One region of the Streptomyces sp. NPDC088706 genome, then DNA from elsewhere that is predicted to be linked to it. Evidence: riboswitches for the same ligand, from Rfam matches in the RefSeq annotation. Region 1 holds a riboswitch; the other holds the start of a gene.

Evidence for each region. Region 1 has a riboswitch for cyclic di-AMP ahead of ACIQAK_RS25060 (transglycosylase family protein). Riboswitches for the same ligand answer to the same signal wherever they lie in the genome.
Region 2: another riboswitch for cyclic di-AMP. It lies ahead of ACIQAK_RS22510 (M23 family metallopeptidase); the one in region 1 lies ahead of ACIQAK_RS25060 (transglycosylase family protein).

What each region holds. Positions count from the first base shown of each region.
Region 1 covers NZ_JBIVLW010000013.1:89,940-101,348, reverse strand. The annotation lists gene ACIQAK_RS25100 (ABC transporter permease) at 1-2,285, shown strand, start outside; gene ACIQAK_RS25095 (cyclopropane-fatty-acyl-phospholipid synthase family protein) at 2,383-3,726, opposite strand; gene ACIQAK_RS25090 (NAD(P)/FAD-dependent oxidoreductase) at 3,987-5,375, opposite strand; partial or broken gene ACIQAK_RS25085 (prevent-host-death protein) at 5,824-6,009, shown strand; gene ACIQAK_RS25080 (Ppx/GppA phosphatase family protein) at 6,045-7,007, opposite strand; gene ACIQAK_RS25075 (DUF501 domain-containing protein) at 7,004-7,621, opposite strand; gene ACIQAK_RS25070 (septum formation initiator family protein) at 7,692-8,171, opposite strand; gene eno (phosphopyruvate hydratase) at 8,265-9,545, opposite strand; gene ACIQAK_RS25060 (transglycosylase family protein) at 9,886-10,602, opposite strand; cyclic di-AMP (ydaO/yuaA leader) riboswitch at 10,608-10,790, opposite strand; gene ACIQAK_RS25055 (transglycosylase family protein) at 11,081-11,409, opposite strand, start outside.
Region 2 covers NZ_JBIVLW010000010.1:126,463-137,871, reverse strand. The annotation lists gene ACIQAK_RS22525 (DNA topoisomerase IV subunit A) at 1-887, opposite strand, end outside; gene ACIQAK_RS22520 (pitrilysin family protein) at 1,190-2,542, shown strand; gene ACIQAK_RS22515 (pitrilysin family protein) at 2,569-3,939, shown strand; cyclic di-AMP (ydaO/yuaA leader) riboswitch at 4,163-4,329, shown strand; gene ACIQAK_RS22510 (M23 family metallopeptidase) at 4,344-5,159, shown strand; gene ACIQAK_RS22505 (GntR family transcriptional regulator) at 5,383-6,090, shown strand; gene ACIQAK_RS22500 (HPr family phosphocarrier protein) at 6,258-6,539, opposite strand; gene ACIQAK_RS22495 (GNAT family N-acetyltransferase) at 6,699-9,662, shown strand; gene ACIQAK_RS22490 (DUF5998 family protein) at 9,704-10,300, shown strand; gene ACIQAK_RS22485 (nucleotide pyrophosphatase/phosphodiesterase family protein) at 10,300-11,409, shown strand, end outside.

The sequences.
Region 1 (11,409 bases):
TGGACGGCGTGGCCTCCGTCACCGGCCGGGTCGACGGTTTCGCCGGGGTCGCCGACCCGGACGGCAAGCTGATCGGCAACGGCTGGTCCAACACCGGCGCGAACTTCGCCCCCGGCAAGGACGGCAAGGACGGCGCCTACGACTTCACCCAGGGCAGCGGCCCGGTGCGCAACGGCCAGATCGCGCTCGACAAGGACACCGCCTCCAAGGGCGAGTACCGCGTCGGTGACCCGGTGCGGGTGGCCACCAACGGCCCGGTGAAGAAGTACACCCTCTCCGGTGTCTTCACCACCGAGGACGGCGCGGTCAACGCGGGCGGCAGCCTGGTGCTGTTCGACACCGCGACCGCCCAGAAGCTCTACCTGAAGCCCGGCGTCTTCCAGAACGCCACGGTGACCGCCGCTGCGGGCGCCTCCGACAAGAAGCTGCTGGACGCCATCACGCCGCTACTGCCCAAGGAGGCCACCGCGCAGACCGGCGAGGCCCTCGCGGACGAGCAGGCCGAGCAGATCGAGAACGGTCTCAGCAGCCTGAACGCCATGCTGCTGGCCTTCGCGGGCATCGCCCTGTTCGTCGGTGTCTTCCTCATCGCCAACACCTTCACCATGCTGGTCGCCCAGCGCACCCGTGAGCTGGCCCTGATGCGGGCCATCGGCGCCTCCCGGCGGCAGATCAAGCGCTCGGTGCTGGTCGAGGCCGGTGTCGTCGGAACGCTCGCCTCCGTCATCGGCTTCGCCCTCGGTCTGGGCCTCGCCACCGGGCTGCGCTCCGCGATGGGACTCCTCGGCGGCAAGATCCCGGCCGGTCCGCTGGTGGTCTCGCCCACCGCGGTCGGCTCCGCCTTCGCCGTCGGCATCCTGATCACCGTGCTGGCCGCCTGGCTGCCCGCCCGCCGGGCCGCGAAGATCGCCCCGGTCGCGGCGATGAGCAGCGTGCACGCCACCGCCTCCACCAAGTCCCTGGTCGTACGGAACTCGATCGGCGGCTTCATCGCCCTCCTGGGTGCGGCGGGCATCGTCGGCGGCGCGGCGACCGGCGGGGTGAACGGCCGCTACCTGGTCGCGGCCGGCGCCTTCCTCGCCCTGATCGGCATCATCATCCTGATCCCGCTGCTCTCGCGCCCGGTCATCGCCCTGGTGCGGCCGCTGCTGAAGAAGCTGTTCGGCGTCTCCGGGAAGCTGGCCTCGCAGAACGCGGTGCGCAACCCGCGGCGTACCGGAGCCACCGCCTCCGCCCTGGCCATCGGGCTGACGCTGGTCACCGGCATCTCGGTGCTCGGAGTCACCCTCGGCCAGGCCATCGACAAGATGACCACGGACAACATCAGCGCCGACTACATGGTCTCGATGGCCAGTGGCGGCCCGCTCGACGAGTCCGCGCTCACCGCCCTGGCGAAGGCGGACGGCGTCTCCGCGCTGTCCCCGCAGCAGGCGGCGTACTTCGAGTCCGACGGGGAGTACTTCTCCGCCTCCGGCGTGACCCCGGGCGACGTGGAGAAGGTCTTCTCGCTGGACACGGTCTCCGGCTCGCTCGCCTCGCTGAAGGACGGCCAGGTCGCGGTCGGCGCCAAGACCGCCAAGGAGAACGGCTGGAAGACCGGCGACACCCTGCCGGTGAAGTTCGACGACGAGAAGAAGGACGAGCTGACGATCGGCGCGGTCTACAAGGAGAACGAGTTCCTGCAGACCTTCGTGATCCCCAAGGAGCTCGCCGACCGGCACAGCGCAGCCGCGCGTCCCGACATCCGCGAGATCTGGATCAAGGCGGACGGCGGCGCGAGCGAGGCCAACGAGCAGGCCATCGTGGACGCGCTCGGCGACAACCCGGCGATGAGCGTCATGGACCGGCAGGACATCCGTGACATGTTCGGCGGCTTCGTCAACACCGCGCTGAACATCATGTACGGGCTGCTCGCCATGGCCCTGCTGATCGCGGTCCTCGGGGTCGTCAACACCCTGGCGATGTCGGTGTTCGAGCGCCAGCAGGAGATCGGGATGCTGCGCGCCATCGGTCTCGACCGCGGTCGTGTCAAGCGGATGATCCGTCTGGAGGCCGTCGTCATCTCGGTCTTCGGCGCGGTGATCGGGGTCGGCCTCGGCGTCTTCCTCGGCTGGGCGATCGGCCGGACCCTGGCCGCCGACATCCCCGGCTACGCCCTGGTCATCCCGTGGGACCGGCTCGCCATCTTCCTGGTCCTGGCCGGCCTGGTGGGCGTCCTCGCCTCGCTGTGGCCCGCCCGCAGCGCCGCCAAGCTCAACATGCTGACGGCGATCAAGACCGAGTGACCGGGTCCCGGTGGGACCGGGAGGGGACAAGGGACGACGAGGGGCCGGCGCTCCGCTGGGAAGCGGAGCGCCGGCCCCTCGCCCGTTCGCGTACGGGTCAGTTGGCCGGCTTCTCCGTCCAGGCACGGGTGCGCAGCGGCAGCTTCGAGCCGCCGCCCTCCAGGGGGCGCACCGCGAGGATCTGGTTGACGCCGATCTTGTTGTGCTCGAAGGAGAGCGCGGAGGCCGCCATGTACAGCCGCCAGACCCTGGCCCGGCCCGGCGAGGTGGCACGTACCGCCTGCTCCCAGTGGCGCTCCAGGTTGGCCACCCAGTGGCGCAGGGTCAGGGCGTAGTGCTCGCGGATGGCCTCGACGTCCCGGGCCTCGAACCCGGCCTCCTCCAGGGTGGTCAGGGTGCGGCCGAGGGGGGCGAGCTCGCCGTCGGGGAAGACGTAGGAGTCGATGAACGCGTCGATGCGGTAGGCGTCCTCGTCCTTCTCCGGGCGGCGGGCGATCTGGTGGTTCAGCAGGCGTCCGCCGGGCTTCAGGAGGGCGTAGAGGTCGTCGGCGTACTCGCGGTAGCGGACCGAGCCGACGTGTTCGGCCATCCCGATCGAGGAGATCGCGTCGTACGGGCCGGGTGGGGTATCCCCTGTCCGAGCGGAGCCGAGAGCTCGGGGAAGGACGTCCCGGTAGTCCTGGACCCGGATCTCGATCCGGTCGGCCAGGCCCTCCTCGGCGATGCGCTTGCGGGCGTGGGTGGCCTGTTCCTGGGAGAGGGTGATGCCGGTGACCTGTGCCCCGTACTCTCGCGCCGCGTGGATGGCCATCGAGCCCCAGCCGCAGCCGACGTCCAGGAGGCGGTCGCCCGCCTTCAGGGCGAGCTTGCGGCAGACCAGGTCGAGCTTCTCGCGCTGGGCGTCCTCCAGGGTTCCGCCGTCCTGCCAGTAGGCGCAGGAGTAGACCATGGACGGGCCGAGGACCAGGGCGTAGAAGTCGTTGCCCACGTCGTAGTGGTGGCTGATGGCCTCCTTGTCGCGCCGCCTGGTGTGCAGCGGGCCGGTGCGGCGCCGGACCTCCTCGGCGGGCGGGGCGGGCGGCGGCCAGGGACCGGCCAGCTGGAGGAGCCCGCGGGCGAAGGCGCGGACGGCCGGGTTCCGGACCGGGTGGACGGCGTCCTTGGCATCGGCGCCCCGGTCCCACAGGAGCCCGGCGATCCGGCCGAGCACCTCGTACAGATCGCCGTCGACATCGATCTCCCCGGCCACCCAGGCGCGGGCCAGGCCCAGTTCGCCCGGCTTCCACAGGAGTCTGCGCAGGGCGCGGCGGTGGCGGATCACGAGGACGGGGGCGCCGGGCGGACCCGATTCGCTGCCGTCCCAGGCCCGGATGCGGACCGGTAGGGGTTCCGAGAGCAGTTCTTCGGCGAGAGCGGTGAGCCGCGATGCGGCGCGTGCCATGGCGCACACCTCCGTGATGGTGTTTCCCCGACGAACACGACAAGTCCGATGCGTACCTACGTGCTCATAGTCCCGCCGTCACCTGCCTCGGTGTCACGACGAGATATTTCTGCGTCAACTCTCCCGGTACGCTCCGTCATCCCGCTACCGGGCAACGAATCGGCAAAACGCGCCGAAGGGGCCGTCCGCACCACGGATGGCGGACGGCCCCTTCGGGCGTCGTACGGGCGCCCCCCTCGCGGAGCGGGCTCACCAGGAGGTCAGGAGGCCTTGGCCTTCTCGCCCTCGGGCTTGGCGGCGACGGCGGGAGCCGGAGCCGGCTTGGCGGCCTCGTAGAACTCCTCGCGCGGCGTCTCCATGGCACCGAGCGAGACGACCTCGCGCTTGAGGAAGACCGCGAGCGTCCAGTCGGCGAAGATCCTGATCTTACGGTTCCAGGTCGGCATCGCCATGCCGTGGTAGCCGCGGTGCATGTACCAGGCGAGACGGCCCTTGAGCTTGATCTTCACCTTGCCCATGACGATCATCGCGACGCCCTTGTGCAGGCCGAGACCGGCGACCGCGCCCTTGTTGGCGTGGCTGTACTCCTTCTGCGGGAAGCCCCGAATGCCGGAGATCACGTTGTCGCCGAGGACCTTCGCCTGGCGCAGCGCGTGCTGGGCGTTGGGCGGGCACCAGGCGTTCGGGTTGCCGGCGCGGCGGCCGACCATGTCCGGCACCTGGGCGTTGTCGCCCGCGGCCCAGATGTAGTCGGTGCCCTGCACCTGGAGCTTCTCGGAGGTGTCCACGTGGCCGCGGGGGCCGAGCGGCAGACCGAAGCGGGCGAGCGCCGGGTTCGGCTTCACACCGGCGGTCCACACGATGGTGCTGGAGTCGACCTCCAGGCCGTTCTTGAGCACCACGTGGCCGTCGACGCAGGAGTCCATGGAGGTGGAGAGGTAGACCTCCACCCCGCGGCTCTCCAGGTGCTCCTTGCCGTAGGCGCCCAGCTTCGGGCCCACCTCGGGAAGGATCTTGTCGGCGGCGTCGACGAGGATGAAGCGCATGTCCTCGCGCTTCACGTTGGTGTAGTACTTCGCCGCGTCGCGGGCCATGTCCTCGACCTCGCCGATGGTCTCCGCGCCGGCGAAGCCGCCGCCCACGAAGACGAACGTCAGCGCCTTGCGGCGGACGTCCTCGTCGGTCGTGGAGTCAGCCTTGTCCAGCTGCTCCAGGACGTGGTTGCGCAGGCCGATCGCCTCCTCGATGCCCTTCATGCCGATGCCCTGCTCGGCGAGGCCGGGGATCGGGAAGGTGCGGGAGACCGCGCCCATCGCGATGACCAGGTAGTCGAAGGGCAGCTCGTAGGCCTCGCCGACGAGCGGCGCGACCGTGGCGACCTTGCGGTCCTGGTCGATGGTCGTGACCCGACCGGTGAGAACCTCAGCCTTGGGCAGCACGCGTCGCAGCGGGACGACGACATGCCGAGGCGAGATGCTGCCTGCGGCAGCTTCGGGGAGGAAGGGCTGGTACGTCATGTACGACCGCGGGTCGACGACCGTGACGGTCGCCTCTCCGTACCGCATCTTCTTCAGAATGCGACGAGCTGCGTACAGGCCTACGTACCCACCGCCTACAACGAGGATCCTGGGACGCTCCGTGGTGCTCATGCCATCGAGTATCCACCCCGCCCCAGGGGGGTGCTCGTGAGCCCCTTCACAAGGATTGACCGACCCTCTGCTACACTTCGCCGCCCACGTGACCCAGGTCATGACCGCGCGGGGGAACCGTGAGGCCCCGGAGAACGTTCCTGACCGCCTGTGAGCTGGCCCTTGGCCCTCCAGGGGCGCCGCGCCGGCCCCCCGCTCCACACGTACGCACCGCCCCCGGAACGCGCCCGTACGCCGCCCGCGGGGCCCCGGACGGGGCCCGGACGGCCCTCCCGGGACGGAACTGCGTCCGAGAGGGCCGAATTCCTTGTGAAGAAGTTCACGAACTTCGTGGCAGCGGGTCCCCGCGAAGGTCCCCCGAGCTGCTCACCGGGGCCGTACGGCGGCTCAAAGGTGCAGGTGACGCCGCGATCGAGCGGACAGCGGAGGCGCCCGCCGCCACCCTGCGGAGGGAACGCCCACGGTGATCACCCGCACCGGCGAGCCCGTCGCCGCGCCGGTGCCTGTCGCGGACCACGAAGCACTGGCAGAAGCGGCCGACGTGCTGCCCGCCCGGGAGGCAGAAGCGGTCCTGGTCGAGGGCGGCCCGCCCGTGACGATGGCGGAGCCGCCGGCGGACCTGTTCACCGAGCGAGCCACGGACTGGCACGCGGTGCCCGGTCCGAACCCCTATCGGCCCGCCTCGACGTCTTCCGCCGCTGCGAAGGCGATGCCGTCCAGGATGTCGTGCTCGCTGACGACGACCTCGTGCGCGCCCGTCCGCTCCATCACCGCGAGCAGGACGAGGGCGCCCGCCGCGATCACGTCGACGCGGCCCGGGTGCATCACGGGGATCGCGGCGCGCTCCTCGTGGGTCGTCCGGAGCAGGTGCTCGGTGATCGCGCGGACCTGGCCGCGGGAGACCCGGGAGTGGTGGATGGCCTCGGAGTCGTACTCCGCCAGCTCCAGCGCGATCCCGGCGATCGTGGTGACCGTGCCCGCGAGGCCCACCAGGCTGCCGGCCTCGGTGAGTTGCACGGTCTCGGCGGCGAGGTCGAGGGCGGCGTCGATGTCCGCGCGGATCGCGGCGACCCGCGCGGGGGTGGCCGGGTCCACGACGGCCCCGTCCACGACGAGGTGACGCTCCGTCATCCGTACGCAGCCGATGTCCACGGAGCGGGCCGCGCTCACCCCGTCCGAGCCGAGGACGAACTCGGTGGAGCCACCGCCGATGTCGACGACCAGATACGGCTTCGCCAGGTGGTCGCTACCGGTCAGCTCCTTGGTGGCGCCGTCGAAGGAGAGCTGTGCCTCCTGGTCGCCGGTGACCACCTCGGGCTCGACGCCCAGGATGTCCCGGACGCCGGCCACGAACTCGTCGCTGTTCTCGGCGTCGCGGGAGGCGGAGGTGGCGACGAAGCGGACCCGTTCGGCGCCCAGCTCCGCGATCGCGGCGGCGTACTCGCGGCAGGCCGCGAACGTCCGCTCCAGCGCCTCGGGGGCGAGCCGGCCGGTCCTGTCGACGCCCTGGCCGAGGCGGACGATCGTCATCCGCCGGTCCAGCTTCGTGAAAGCGCCGGTGGCGGGGTCCACGTCGGCGACCAGGAGGCGGATCGAGTTCGTACCGCAGTCGACGGCGGCGACCCTGGTCATGCGCGCTTCCCGTCGGCGGGGCCATCGAGGGGACGGAAGGCGAAGTGGCCGCCGTCGCCCTCTTCCACCGTCCAGCCGTCGTCCGCGCTCGGGGCCACGGCGCACGGCGTGACACACGCCCCCTTGGCCCACCACTCGGGCAGCATCGCGATGGCCTCGTCGCCCAGCGGGTTCACCCCGGGTCCGGCTGCCAGCGAGTGGCCCACCAGGACGTGCAGGCACTTCACCCGGTCCGGCATGCCGCCCGCGCTCGGGAAGCCCTCCAGGACCTCGATGGCGTCGCGGCGGGCGAGGTAGTCCTCGTGCGCGGCCCGGTAGGCGGCGGCCAGCTCCGGGTCGGTCTCCAGACGGGCCGTCATCTCCTTCATGACCCCGTTCGCCTCCAGCGTGCCGATCGCCGAGGCCGCCCGGGGGCAGGTCAGGTAGTACGTCGTCGGGAACGGCGTGCCGTCCTCCAGACGGGGCTGGGTCTCCACCACGTCCGGGTTGCCGCACGGGCAGCGGTGCGCGATGGCGCGCAGGCCGCGCGGCGGGCGGCCGAGCTGCTGCTCGAAGGCGGCGATGTCCGCGTCGGTGGGCTGGGTGGACTCGGTCTGCGGAGGGGGCGTTTCCATGCCTGCCTTGGTTCTGCTCGGAAGCTCGTCGAAAGCTCGTCGGGGCGGAAAGAGGTGGTACGTACGGGGGTCAGTCGCGGTCGTCACGGTCGGCGCTGTCCACGCCGTCCCAGAGGTTGGAGTGCCAGGGGAGTCGGCTGTCGCCCGGCTCCCCACGACGGTCCTGCGCCGCGTCGGGGTCGGCCACGGTGTAGCCGGTCTCCCCGGGGAGGACGTAATGGAGGTGCTGGCGGGCCAGTCGCATGATGTACGCGTCGTCCTGGAGCCGCGCCTTCTCGTCCCGCAGCTCCTCGGCGCGCGCCTCGGCCTGCTGTGCGAGCCGCTCCTGCTCGGCGATGTCGTCGCGCTGGGAGACGTACTGACGCATCGGGTAGGCGAGCGCGACCACCAGGGAGCAGACCACCAGCGCCAGGAAGGCGGCCCGGCCGGTGAGCCGGGAGCGGCGGGCCTGGCGGCGGTTCTGGGAGCGGTACACGCGGGCCGCGGTCTGCTCGCCGAGCAGTCGCAGCCTGGTCGCGGTGGAGAACCGGTCGCGGTCCTTCCCGGCCATGTCTCCCGCCTCCCCGTTACGCACGTCCGTCCCCGCACACGGTACGGGACCGAGTGCGGGGACGGACGGAGGCTACCGTCTTGACGCTACGGGTCAGCCCTTGAAGCGCGGGAAGGCGGAGCGGCCCGCGTACACCGCGGCGTCGTCGAGGATCTCCTCGATGCGCAGCAGCTGGTTGTACTTGGCGACGCGGTCCGAGCGGGCCGGGGCGCCGGTCTTGATCTGGCCGCAGTTCACGGCGACGGCGAGGTCGGCGATGGTGACGTCCTCGGTCTCGCCGGAGCGGTGCGACATCATGCACTTGAAGCCGTTGCGCTGGGCCAGCTCGACGGCGTCCAGGGTCTCGGTCAGCGAACCGATCTGGTTGACCTTGACGAGCAGGGCGTTGGCGGAGCCCTCCTCGATGCCGCGGGCCAGGCGCTCCGGGTTGGTGACGAAGAGGTCGTCGCCGACGATCTGGACCTTGGCGCCCAGGCGGTCGGTGATGACCTTCCAGCCGGCCCAGTCGTCCTCGTACAGCGGGTCCTCGATGGAGACCAGCGGGTACGCGGAGACGAGCTCCTCGTAGTACTCGGTCATCTCGGCGGCCGAGCGGGACTTGCCCTCGAACTCGTAGACGCCGTCCTTGTAGAACTCCGACGCGGCGACGTCGAGCGCGAGCGCGATGTCGCGGCCCGGGACGTAGCCGGCCTCCTTGACGGCCTCGACGATGAGGTCCAGGGCGGCGCGGTTGGACTCCAGGTTCGGGGCGAAGCCGCCCTCGTCGCCGAGTCCGGTGGACAGGCCCTTGGTCTTGAGGACCTTCTTCAGCGTGTGGTAGATCTCCGCGCCCCAGCGCAGGGCCTCGGAGAAGGACTCCGCGCCGATGGGGGCGATCATGAACTCCTGGATGTCCACGTTGGAGTCGGCGTGCGAGCCGCCGTTCAGGATGTTCATCATCGGAACGGGCAGCAGGTGCGCGTTCGGGCCGCCGAGGTAGCGGAAGAGCGGCAGGTCGGACGCCTCGGAGGCGGCGTGCGCTACGGCGAGCGAGACGCCGAGGATGGCGTTCGCGCCGAGCGAGGCCTTGTTCTCGGTGGCGTCCAGGTCGAACATCGCCTGGTCGATGAGGCGCTGCTCGGTGGCGTCGTACCCGACGAGCTCCGGGCCGATCTGCTCGATGACGGCGAGGACGGCCTTCTCGACGCCCTTGCCCTGGTAGCGGTTGGGGTCACCGTCGCGGAGCTCGATGGCCTCGAACGCACCGGTGGAGGCGCCGGACGGAACGGCAGCACGGCCCGTGCTGCCGTCGTCGAGGCCGACCTCGACCTCGACCGTGGGGTTGCCCCGGGAGTCGAGGATTTCCCTGGCTACGACGACGTCGATGGACGGCACGAGGCATCTCCTTCTGGGATATGACGCTGGTTGTGCAGGGTCACTGTGGCCTTGCGACACGAGCCTAACCGGCCCGGCCGCGTCAGTCGGCCGACCGCCCGTCCCCTGGGACGAAAAAGGACCCAAGGGCCCGCATCACGGGACGAATCTCCAGAAATCTACTGGGCGGTAACAAGCGTTGGTGACAAGAGGTGAACGCATCCGCGGGCCGGATCCGCGCGTTCCTCCGCCACGGACGGACCCCGGCCCGGCGCGCACGGGGGGAGAGCGCGCCGGGCCGGGGAGCCGTGCGAGGGAGGGTGCCGCCGGACCCCCTCCCGCCGGGGAGGAGAGCCGACTGTTACTTCAGGTGGAGCTGCTGACCCGGGAAGATCAGGTCCGCTTCCTTGACGATGTCGTCGTTGAGCTTGAAGAGCTTGCTCCAGCCGCCCTTGACGTCTTCCTTGTCAGCGATCTTGCTGAGGGTGTCGCCGGCCTTGACCTTGTACTCGCCGTCACCCTTCTTGACCTTCTCACCGGTCGGGGTGGTGACGGTCTTCTTGGAGCTCTCGGCCTTGGGGACGGCCGGGGCGGTGCGCTGCTCGCTGCGCGTGGTGGGCTGCTCGGCCTTGCGCTCGGGCTGCGCCTGCTCGGGCTTGCTCGCGGACGAGCCGGAGCCGGTGTTCACGCCCGGGTCCACACCGTCGTTGGTGAGGCCGCCTGCGCCGGCGCAGGCCCAGGCACCCGGGCCCTGCATGTCGAGGAGCTTCTCGGCGGTGGCGATCTGCTGGTCCTTGGAGGCCAGATCGGCGCGGGAGGCGTACTGCGTACCGCCGGCGGCGGCCCAGCTCGACTGCGAGAACTGCAGTCCGCCGTAGTAGCCGTTGCCGGTGTTGATGGACCAGTTGCCGCCGGACTCGCACCGGGCGACGGCGTCCCAGGTCTCGACGGAGGCGGCGGAGGCGTTGGTCGCGCCCATCAGCGGGACGGCGACGGCGGCACCGGCGACGCCGGCCAGGGTGGCGAGACGGACGGTCTTCGAGGGGCGGCGGTGCTTGCCCTTGCTGTTCAGCAGCATGGAACGGATCTCCTCACCGACGCCTACGAGGTGAGCTGTCGGGTTCGGGCTGATGAGTTGCCCGGTCGCACGACCTTGCGCGCGACTTCACCCCAAGCCGTTCCCGTACGCCCCCGTCCTTCGACGAGGCCGTCCGGACCCGGCGGCCTACCTGGGTCCCCCGCTCCTGCCTACGGCGCTTCACGCGTCTGTTCCCTTCGACCGACGGCAGGATTCGGCGTGACGGTCGACGGGGCCCGCGGTGCGAGCGGTTCCGACCGTAAACACAGGCAACCCCGACATTCAAAGATGGACATACTAGTCCAATCGGCGCTTACTTGCTCACCCTGACGGATCGTTTCCGCAGGTCGGAGGGGTTCTGCGGCGAGCTGGCGGGCGCAACACGCCAGTTGCAGCAAAGAGACCCATGTCTCACTTACGCATAAGTGGGCATAGGCCTCTGAACTACCCGCGATTTTGCGGCTTTTTCCCGAATTCGTCAGTTGGCTGCGGACTCCTCGGCGCCTTCCGCGACGCTCTTCCCGGCGCTCTGCTCCAGCCCCAGTTCCAGGCTCTGTCCGGGCAGGATCAGGTCCGGGTCGGAGCCCAGGAGGTCCTTGTTGGCCTCGTACAGACCGGTCCAGCCCTGGGGAAGTTTCTGTGCGTCAGCAATCGCCCAGAGGTTGTCCCCGGGCTGCACGGTGTAGCCGTCCTCGGCGACCGCGTCGCCGTCCCGCGCGTCACCCTCGCCCCGCGAGGCGTGCCGGCCGGACTCACGGGGACCGCCCTCCCGCCCCGACGCGCCGGGCTCCTCGGGGGCCGCGGCGC
Region 2 (11,409 bases), on a different contig from region 1:
AGCTTCTTCGCCGAGACCAGGTCCTTGATCTTGGCGATCACCTTCTCCGGGCCGACGGTGAAGGGCAGTTCGGTGACGACGAGGCCCTTGCGGCGCGCCGTCACGTTCTCCACGGCGACGGTGGCGCGGATCTTGAACGTGCCGCGGCCCCCCGTGTACGCGTCCTTGATGCCGTTGAGCCCGACGATGCGGCCGCCGGTGGGCAGGTCGGGTCCGGGGACGAAACGCATCAGCGTCTCGACGTCGGCGCCCGGGTGCTTGATCAGGTGGCGGGCGGCGGCGATGACCTCGCCCAGGTTGTGCGGGGGCATGTTGGTCGCCATGCCGACCGCGATCCCCGAGACGCCGTTGACCAGGAGGTTGGGGTAGGCCGCCGGGAGGACGACCGGCTCGCGCTCCTGGCCGTCGTAGTTCGACTGGAAGTCGACGGTGTCCTCGTCGATCGCCTCGGTCATCAGTGACGTGGCGTCGGCCATCCGGCACTCGGTGTACCGCATGGCGGCCGGCGGGTCGTCGTTGCCGAGGGAGCCGAAGTTGCCGTGGCCGTCGACCAGGGGCAGCCGCATCGAGAAGGGCTGTGCCATCCGCACCAGGGCGTCGTAGATCGACGCGTCACCGTGGGGGTGCAGCTTGCCCATGACCTCGCCGACGACGCGCGCGCACTTCACATAGCCGCGGTCGGGACGCAGTCCCATCTCGTTCATCTGGGAGACGATGCGCCGGTGCACCGGCTTCATGCCGTCGCGGGCGTCGGGCAGGGCCCTGGAGTAGATCACCGAGTACGCGTACTCGAGGAAGGAGCCCTGCATTTCGTCGACGACGTCGATGTCGAGGATCTTCTCCTCGAAGTCGTCCGGCGGCGGGGTCTTCGTGCTACGGCGGGCCATCGCGGCTGCGACTCCTTCACGGATTCTGTTCGGACAACCTGAGCTTGTTCGGCACGACACGAGCTTGTTCGGGGCGACACGAGCTGACAAGTCGAGCTACTGACGCGGACCATTGTGGACCGCCGCACCGACAACGCCGACCTCGACCCGTCCGAAGCGGTCCGGGGGAGGCCGGCCCCGACGGCACCTACGACACCATCGACGGAAACTTCGGCGGAACGGGAACTTCGCCAGGTGCCGGTGCGCTTGCTTAGAGTGGCAGGTCTGGCAGGAAGTCCAGTATCGCGATCGAAGGGACGTACATGCCCATGGGTCACACGGCCACAGCACAGGCCGGCTCCGGCGGCTTGACAGCGACCGAGCACCGCCTGGCCAACGGCCTGCGTGTGGTGCTCTCCGAGGACCATCTGACCCCGGTCGCCGCGGTCTGCCTCTGGTACGACGTCGGCTCGCGCCACGAGGTCAAGGGACGCACCGGTCTGGCTCATCTCTTCGAGCACCTGATGTTCCAGGGCTCGGGACAGGTCAAGGGGAACGGTCACTTCGAGCTCGTCCAGGGGGCCGGCGGCTCGCTCAACGGGACGACCAGCTTCGAGCGGACCAACTACTTCGAGACCATGCCCACCCATCAGGTGGAGCTCGCCCTCTGGCTGGAAGCCGACCGTATGGGCTCCCTCCTCGCCGCGCTCGACGAGGAGTCCATGGAGAACCAGCGCGACGTCGTCAAGAACGAACGGCGCCAGCGCTACGACAACGTGCCCTACGGCACCGCGTTCGAGAAGCTCACCGCCCTCGCCTACCCCGAGGGCCACCCGTACCACCACACCCCGATCGGCTCCATGGCCGACCTGGACGCGGCGACCCTGGAGGACGCCCGCGCGTTCTTCCGTACGTACTACGCGCCCAACAACGCGGTGCTCTCGATCGTCGGGGACATCGACCCCGAGCAGACCCTGGCCTGGGTCGAGAAGTACTTCGGCTCCATCCCGTCCCACGACGGCAAGCGCTCGCCGCGCGACGGCACCCTGCCCGAGACCATCGGCGAGCAGCTGCGCGAAGTGATCCACGAGGAGGTCCCGGCGCGCGCGCTCATGGCCGCCTACCGTCTCCCGCACGACGGCACCCGCGCCTGTGACGCGGCCGACCTGGCGCTGACCGTGCTGGGCGGCGGCGAGTCCTCCCGGCTGCACAACCGGCTGGTCCGCCGCGACCGTACGGCGGTGGCGGCCGGCTTCGGGCTGCTGCGGCTCGCCGGGGCGCCCTCGCTGGGCTGGCTGGACGTGAAGACCTCCGGCGGGGTCGAGGTGGAGCAGATCGAGACCGCGGTCGACGAGGAGCTGGCCCGGTTCGCCGAGGAGGGCCCCACCCCGGAGGAGATGGAGCGCGCCCAGGCCCAGTTGGAGCGCGAGTGGCTGGACCGGCTGGGGACGGTCGCGGGCCGCGCCGACGAACTGTGCCGTTACGCGGTCCTGTTCGGCGACCCGCAGCTCGCTCTGAGTGCGGTGGGACGCGTCCTGGACATCACCGCGGACGAGGTGCGCGAGGCGGCCCGGGCGGCCCTGCGCCCCGACAACCGGGCGGTGCTGGTCTACGAGCCCATCGAGCCGGCCGACGAGGCCGAAGGCACCGACGAGCCCGAGGGGGCGGACAAGTGAGCGACGCCGCCGTGACTGGAGTAGCCATGGAGTACCACCCGCAGCCGACCCCGGGCACCGCCCGGCCGTGGGCGTTCCCCGCGCCCGAGCGCGGCGCCCTGCCCAACGGGCTGACCGTGCTGCGCTGCCACCGCCCCGGCCAGCAGGTCGTCGCCGTGGAGATCTTCCTGGACGCGCCGTTGGACGCCGAGCCCGAGGGCCTGGACGGCGTGGCCACGATCATGTCGCGCGCGCTCTCCGAGGGCACCGACAAGCACAGCGCCGAGGAGTTCGCCGCCGAGCTGGAGCGCTGCGGCGCCACCCTGGACGCGGGCGCCGACCACCCCGGCGTCCGGGTCTCCCTGGAGGTCCCGGCCTCCCGGCTGGCCAAGGCGCTCGGCCTGGTCGCCGAGGCCCTGCGCGCCCCGGCCTTCGCCGAGAGCGAGATCGAGCGGCTCGTCGGCAACCGCCTCGACGAGATCCCGCACGAGCAGGCCAACCCGTCCCGGCGCGCCGCCAAGCAGCTCTCCAAGGAGCTCTTCCCGGCCACCGCCCGGATGTCCCGCCCGCGGCTGGGCACCGAGGACACCGTGCGGCGGATCGACGCCGCCGCCGTGCGGGCCTTCTTCGACGCCCACATCCGCCCGGCCACCGCGACGGCCGTGATCGTCGGCGACCTCACCGGCATCGACCTGGACGCCCTGCTCGCCGACACCCTCGGTGACTGGTCGGGCGACGCCGGCCGGGCCCGCCCGGTCCCGCCGATCACCGCCGACGACACCGGCCGTGTGGTGATCGTGGACCGCCCCGGCGCGGTCCAGACCCAGCTGCTCATCGGCCGCATCGGCGCCGACCGGCACGAGCGCGTGTGGCCCGCGCAGGTGCTCGGCACGTACTGCCTGGGCGGCACGCTCACCTCCCGGCTGGACCGGGTGCTGCGCGAGGAGAAGGGCTACACCTACGGCGTACGGGCCTTCGCCCAGGTCCTGCGCTCCAGCGGCCCCGACGCGGGCGGCGCGGCGATGCTCGCCATCAGCGGTTCGGTGGACACCGAGTCCACCGGCGCGGCGCTGGAGGACCTCTGGACGGTCCTGCGGACGCTGGCGGCCGAGGGGCTGACCGACGCCGAGCGCGAGAGCGCCGTGCAGAACCTGGTGGGCGTCGCCCCGCTGAAGTTCGAGACGGCCGCCTCGGTGGCGAGCACACTGGCCGACCAGGTCGAGCAGCACCTGCCCGACGACTACCAGGCCCAGCTCTACGCCCGCCTCGCCGAGACGGGCACCGTGGAGGCGACCGCGGCCGTGGTCAACGCCTTCCCGGTGGACCGACTGGTCACGGTCCTGGTGGGCGACGCGGCCCAGATCGCGGAGCCGGTGAAGGCGCTCGGCATCGGAGAGGTGACCGTCGTCAGCGGCTGACGCACCGTCGGCACACATCAGAACGAAGAGGACCCCGGCGGACAAGGATTCGCCGGGGTCCTCCCTTATATTCGCCAGGTCCTTTTCATCCCCTTTGCAGGAGAGAGTGACTCTTCGCCCTGTGGGATGCGCGACAAATCCCCTTGTCCGCTTGGTGGTGGGAAGTCTGCCCGCCTAGCGTCGGCCCGGCTGTCCGTCACCCGTATGCCGCATCCGCGGCGCCGGGCAGCCATCGCCGAGTCCCTGTCAGGCGCGAGCCTGGGGAGCCGGGGACCCACGCAGTCCCTGGGGTGAATCGGAAGCCCGTGCCGCGACCCGGCGTGGGAATCCGTAGGAGACCTTCCTGCTCCGAACCCGTCAGCTAACCCGGTAGGCGAGAAGGAAGGAAAGGAACCAGCTCCTCCATGGCGTTCACCCGTGCCACCGGGAAGCACCGTGCCCCGAGCCGCCTGACGCGCCGCGGCGCCCAGGCCGCCGGCATCGCGGCCCTGGCCACCACCGGAGTCCTCGGCTCCCTGGCCTCCCCGGCCGCCGCTGCGGACCCCGAGACCCCCAAGGCCGCCGAGAGCGGCCTCGCCCAGGCCATCGCCCTCGATGCCACGCTCGCCGAGCAGATCGACGCGCAGGCCCAGGTGCAGCACGAGCAGGCCGAGGCCCTGGCGAGGGCGAAGGCCAAGGCGGCCGCCGAGGCCAAGGTCAAGGCCGCGAAGGCCAAGGCGAAGGCGGAGGCCCAGCGCGAGGCCGACGCCCGCGCCGAGGAGGTCCGCGAGGAGAAGACCCGGGCCGCCCGCGCCGCCGAGCGCGCCCGTCTGAACGCCTTCCACCTCCCGGTCGCCGGCTCGTCCGTCACCACCGGCTACAAGTCGGGCGGCGCGCTCTGGTCCTCCGGCAGCCACTCCGGCGTGGACTTCCAGGCCGCCTCCGGCAGCTCCGTCGTCGCGGTCGGCGCCGGCACGGTCGTGGAGGCCGGCTGGGGCGGGGCGTACGGCAACAACATCGTGCTGCGGATGACGGACGGCACATACACCCAGTACGGCCACCTCTCCTCGATCGGCGTCTCCGTCGGTCAGAGCGTCACCTCCGGCCAGCGGATCGGCCTCTCCGGCTCCACCGGCAACTCCACCGGCCCGCACCTGCACTTCGAGGCCCGGACCACCCCGGAGTACGGCTCGGACATGGACCCGGTCGCCTACCTGCGCTCGCACGGCCTGAACGTCTGACCCCGCCTCGCGCGGCCTCCCCGCCCGAAGGCCCCGGTTTCCCGCCGGGGCCTTCGGCCATGCGCCGGGAAACCGCCGTGACCGACATCTCCGTCCCCGGCCTCCGGCCAGAAGATATCCATCAATTCCGGCCTGCCATCGGAAATTGCTGCGGATTGCAATAGAGTCACGGAACAGGCGTCGGCCGGCCGCGTTTCGCGGGGATTAAGGCGGAGGTTCGGACATGCGCATTCCCGCGCATTCGGTATGCACGGCGATCCGTGACGACATCGTCTCCGGTGTCTACGAGCGCGGCAGCCGCCTCACCGAGGAGCTGCTGGCACGGCGGTACGGGGTCTCCCGCGTCCCGGTGCGCGAGGCGCTGCGCACCCTGGAGTCCGAGGGCTTCGTCGTCACCCGCAGGCACGCCGGGGCCTGTGTCGCCGAGCCCACCGAGCAGGAGGCCGCCGACCTGCTGGAGGTGCGGATGCTCCTGGAGCCGCTCGGCGCCGCCCGGGCCGCCCAGCGCCGCACGGAAGCGCACCTCAAGGTGCTCCGCGGGCTGGTCAGGCTGGGCCAGGAGCGGGCCCGCCGGGGGGAGGGGGAGGATCTGCGGTCGCTGGGCGGATGGTTCCACGAGACCCTCGCCCAGGCCTCCGGCAGTCCTGGCCTCATCGCCCTGCTCACCCAGCTCAGACACAAGATCGCATGGATGTACGCCGTCGAGCAGCCGGCTCGCCCGGTCGACTCCTGGGTCGAGCACGGGGCCATCGTGGACGCGGTGGCGCGCGGCGACGCGGAACGGGCCAGGGCGCTGACCGCCCAGCACGCGGAACGAGCCGTCGGCGCCCACCGGCTGCGCCGCCCGGACCGTCCCGGCCGGCGCGCGGCTCCGCCGCCCCGGGTGAGTTCTTCGCAACATGGCGTAAACATCGCGGGTGTCCGTCATTAACAAGGACGCCGTATACAAAGAGAAGTAATTTCCGAGGGCTTCATTCGTGCTGCCCGAATAGGGCCTGCAATGGCCGACGCTTCGGTGTCAGAAATAACGAAGAAGCCGTGGTCCCCCACAGCGGAACCACGGCTCAGGTCCGTCGCCGTTGTACGGCCCCGGGATCGTCAGACGGTCTCGGGAAGCTCTTCGAGGCCCTCGGCGACCAGCTTCGCCAGACGGTTCAGAGCGGCCTCGGCGTTGTCCGCGTCGGACGAGAGCACGATCTCCTCGCCACCCTGCGCGCCCAGGCCGAGCACCGCGAGCATGGAGGCGGCGTTCACCGGGTTGCCGTCGGACTTGGCGATCGTCACCGGGACGCCGGAAGCCGTGGCGGCACGGACGAAGATGGAAGCGGGGCGGGCGTGCAGGCCCTCGGCCCAACCGACGTTTACGCGGCGCTCAGCCATGGTTCTGCCCTTCACATGTCAACGGTTGTCTAGACCAGTCTCTCACGCGGTGCGCAATGCTGTGCCCGGTCTCCCTCCGGCCGGCCTCCACCCGGTCGTCCTCACACTGCCCCGGTACCGATCCCTCCGCGACCGGGATGCCGGCCGTAGGCTTTGCCCATGGAGCCCACCCCGGAGCAGAGTCCGCATCAGGCGTACCCCGACCACTGGGAAGCGGACGTGGTGCTCCGCGACGGTGGCACCGCGCGCATCAGGCCGATCACCACGGACGACGCCGAGCGGCTGGTCAGCTTCTACGAGCAGGTGTCCGACGAGTCGAAGTACTACCGGTTCTTCGCCCCGTACCCCCGCCTTTCCGACCGGGACGTGCACCGCTTCACCCATCACGACTACGTCGACCGGGTGGGGCTGGCCGTCACGATCGGCGGTGAGTTCATCGGGACCGTCCGCTACGACCGCATCAACGAGCAGGGCAGGCCCGCCTCCGCCCCCGCCGACGAGGCCGAGGTCGCCTTCCTCGTCCAGGACGCCCACCAGGGCCGCGGAGTCGCCTCGGCACTGCTCGAACACATCGCCGCCGTCGCCCGCGAGCGCTCCATCCGACGGTTCGCCGCCGAGGTGCTCCCCGCCAACAACAAAATGATCAAGGTCTTCCGGGACGCCGGCTACACCCAGCAGCGCACCTTCGAGGACGGCTCCGTCCATCTCACCCTCGACCTCGAACCCACCGAGAAGTCCCTCGCCGTCCAGCGCGGCCGCGAGCAGCGCGCCGAGGCCCGCTCGGTGCAGCGCCTCCTCGCTCCCGGCTCCGTCGCGGTGATCGGCGCCGGCCGCACGCCCGGGGGAGTGGGCCGTACGGTGCTGCGCAACCTGCTGGCCGCCGGCTTCACCGGCCGCACCTACGCCGTGAACCGCGCCTTCGACGAGGGCCCGGCCACCCTCGACGGGGTGCCCGCCCACCGCTCGCTCGGCGAGATCGACGAGCAGGTCGACCTCGCCGTCATCGCGGTCCCCGCCCACCGGGTCCCCGAAGCCGTCGCGGACTGCGGCGAACACGGCGTCCAAGGCCTCGTCGTCCTCTCCGCCGGATACGCCGAGCGGGGCTCCGCCGGCCGCGAGCTCCAGCGCGAACTGGTCCGCCAGGCCCGCTCGTACGGCATGCGCATCATCGGCCCCAACGCCTTCGGCATCATCAACACCGCCGACTCCGTCCGGCTGAACGCCTCCCTCGCCCCCGAGTCGCCCGCGCGCGGCCGGATCGGCCTGTTCACCCAGTCCGGCGCGATCGGCATCGCCCTCCTCTCCGGTCTCCACCGGCGCGGCGCGGGCCTCTCCTCGTTCATCTCCGCGGGCAACCGGGCCGACGTCTCCGGCAACGACTTCCTCCAGTACTCGTTCGAGGACCAGGACACCGACGTCGCCCTCCTCTACCTCGAATCGCTCGGCAACCCCCGCAAGTTCACCCGCCTCGCCCGCCGCACCGCCGCCGTGAAGCCCGTCGTCGTGGTGAAGGGCGCCCGGCACAGCGGCACCAACCCGCCCGGTCACGCCGTCCCGGTCAGCCGCATCCCCGACGCCACCGTCTCCGCCCTGATGCGGCAGGCGGGCGTCATCCGGGTCGACACGGTGACCGAGATGGTGGACGCCGGACTGCTCCTGGCCGACCAGCCGCTCCCGGCCGGCCCCCGGGTGGCGATCCTCGGCAACTCCGAGTCCCTCGGCCTCCTGACCTACGACGCCTGCCTCGCCGAGGGCCTCCGCCCGCGCCCGCCGATCGACCTCACCACCGCCGCCTCCCCGCAGGACTTCCGGGACGCGCTGGCGGAGGCGCTCGCCGACGGCACCTGCGACGCCGTGATCGTCACCGCCATCCCGTGGGTGGGCGAGAACGGCGAGGCCGAGACCGGCGACGGCGAGGTGCTGGCCGCCGCCCTGCGCGGAGCCGCCGCCGGGGGACCGGCCAAGCCGGTCGCCGTCGTCCACGTGGAGATCGGCGGCCTCGCGGAGGCGCTGGCCGCCGCGAGCAGCACGGCCGCACCGCGCACCCGACCCACGACGCTCGCCGCCCAGCCCTCCGCCACGTCGGGCACACCCACCGGAGCCACCACGGCCACCCCGGCCGCCCCCACGCAGACCGAAACCGAAGCAACCGCAACCGAAGCAACCGCAGCAACCGAAGCCGAAGCAACCGCAGCAACCGAAACCGCAGCAACCGCAGCAACCGCAGCCGAAGCAACCGACCCCCCCGGCCGCATCCCCGCCTACCCCGCCGCCGAACGCGCCGTACGCGCGCTGGCCGAGGCCGTGAAGTACGCCCAGTGGCGGCGCCAGTCGGCCACCCAGGGCAAGGTGCCCGAGTTCCTCGACGACACCATCGACGAGCCCGGCACGGCCGCCCTGATCGACACCCTGCTCGGCACCGCCCCCGACCCGCGCGGCCGCCCCCTCACCCACGACGAGGCCCGCGAGCTGCTGGACCGCTACGGCATCCCCGTACGCCCCACGCTGCCTGCCCCGGACCCCGGGGCCGCCGTCGCCGCGGCCGCCCGCCTCGGCTACCCGGTGGCGCTCAAGACCACCGCACCCCACCTGCGCCACCGCGCCGACCTCGGCGGCGTACGGCTCGACCTCGCCGACGAGGACGCGCTGCGCCGGGCGTACGGGGAGTTCACCGAGCTCCTCGGCAAGCCCGCCGAACTCCTCCCGGTCGTCCAGTCCATGGCCCCGCGCGGCGTGGACACGGTCGTACGGGCGTCCATCGACGCCGCCGCCGGGGCCATCCTCTCGTTCGGTCTCGCGGGCGCCCCCTCCGAGCTGCTCGGCGACACCGCGCACCGGCTGGTTCCGGCCACCGACCGGGACGCCGCCGAGCTGATCCGGTCGATCAAGGCGGCCCCGGTCCTCTTCGGCTGGCGTGGCTCGGCGCCCGTCGACACCCCGGCCCTGGAGGAGCTGCTGCTGCGGCTGTCCCGCCTCGTCGACGACCATCCCGAAGTGGTCTCCGTGGCGCTCGAACCGGTGGTCGTGGCCCCCCAGGGCCTCACCGTGCTCGGCGCGAGCGTCCGGCTGGCGCCACCGCCCCCGCGCGGCGACCTGGGCCCGCGCCGCCTCCCGAACTACTGACAGGTCCCAGGCAGCCACCGGCCCCCCGTAGGATGGTGCACATGGCAAAGACCGGTACGACGACCCAGGGGCTGCGCGCGGCGATCGAGCGCAGCGGCTACTACCCGGCCCTCGTGGCCGAGGCGGTCGAGGCCGCCGTCGGCGGGGAGCCGGTCGCTTCGTACCTGGTCCACCAGGAGACCACCTTCGACTCCAACGAGGTCCGTCGCCATGCCACGGTCCTCGTCCTGACCGAGCACCGCTTCATCGTCAGCCACACCGACGAGCAGGCCGCCGACACCAGCTCCCCGACGCCGTACGCCACCACCTCCACCGAGTCGGTCAAGCTGGAGCGGATCTCCTCGGTCGTGGTCAGCCGGGTGGTGGCCAACCCGGAGAAGTACGTTCCGGGCACGCTGCCCCGCGAGGTCGTCCTCACCATCGGCTGGGGCGCGGTGTCCCGGATCGACCTGGAGCCCGCCGCCTGCGGCGACGCCAACTGCGAGGCCGACCACGGCTACACGGGCAGCTCCACCGCGGACGACCTGAGCCTGCGCGTCAGCGAGGCCGGGGACGGACCGGACGCCGTCCGTCAGACCCTCGCCTTCGCCCAGTCGCTCTCCGAGGCCACGGCCGCCACCGCGGCGACCGGCCGGTGATGGCCCAGCCCGCCTGGCAGGACCCCGTCCCGCTCGCTCTCGACACCGCCCCCGTCCCCGCGTACGGCAGCGGCTCGCTGGCCGACCTGCTGCCGACGCTCGCAGCCGGGCAGGGGGTGGAGGGCCTCACCGCCACCATCGGCGAACTGACGCCCGCCGACCGCAACTGCGTCTTCCTGATCGACGGCCTCGGCTGGGAGCAGATCAAGGCCCACCCGGACGAGGCGCCCTTCCTGCACTCCCTGCTCCCCACCTCGCGCGGCGGCACGGGCCGCCCCATCACCGCCGGCTTCCCCTCCACCACCGCGACCTCGCTCGCCTCGGTCGGTACGGGGTTGCCGCCCGGCGAGCACGGCCTGCCCGGCTACACCGTGCGCAACCCGGAGACCGGCGCGCTGATGAACCAGCTCCGCTGGAAGCCGTTCACCGCGCCGAAGGTCTGGCAGCCCTACCCCACGGTCTTCCGGCTCGCCGACGCGGCGGGCGTGCACACCGCACAGGTCTCCTCCCCGGACTTCGAGCAGACCCCGCTCACCAAGGTCGCGCTCAGCGGCGGCTCCTTCCTCGGCCGGCTCTCCGGCGAGGAGCGGATGGACGTCTCCGCCCAGCGCCTCGCCGCCGGTGACCGCTCGCTCGTCTACACGTACTACAGCGAGGTCGACGGCAAGGGCCACCGCTTCGGCGTCGACTCCGACGCCTGGCGCGGCCAGTTGATGTACGTCGACGGGCTCGCCCGGCGCCTCGCCGAACAGCTCCCGCCGCGCTCCGCGCTCTACATCACCGCCGACCACGGCATGATCGACATCCCGTTCGACGAGCGGTCCCGGATCGACTTCGACGAGGACTGGGAGCTGCGTGCGGGCGTCGCCCTGCTCGGCGGCGAGGGCCGTGCCCGTCACGTCTACGCGGTGCCCGGCGCCCAGGGGGACGTCCTGGCGGTCTGGCGCGAGGTGCTCGGCGAACAGTTCTGGGTGGCGAGCCGGGACGAGGCGATCGCGGCGGGCTGGTTCGGGCCCGTCGTCGACGAGCGGGTGTACGGCCGGATCGGCGATGTGGTCGCCGCCGCCCATGACGACGTCGTCATCACCGCGTCGGTCAACGAGCCGCAC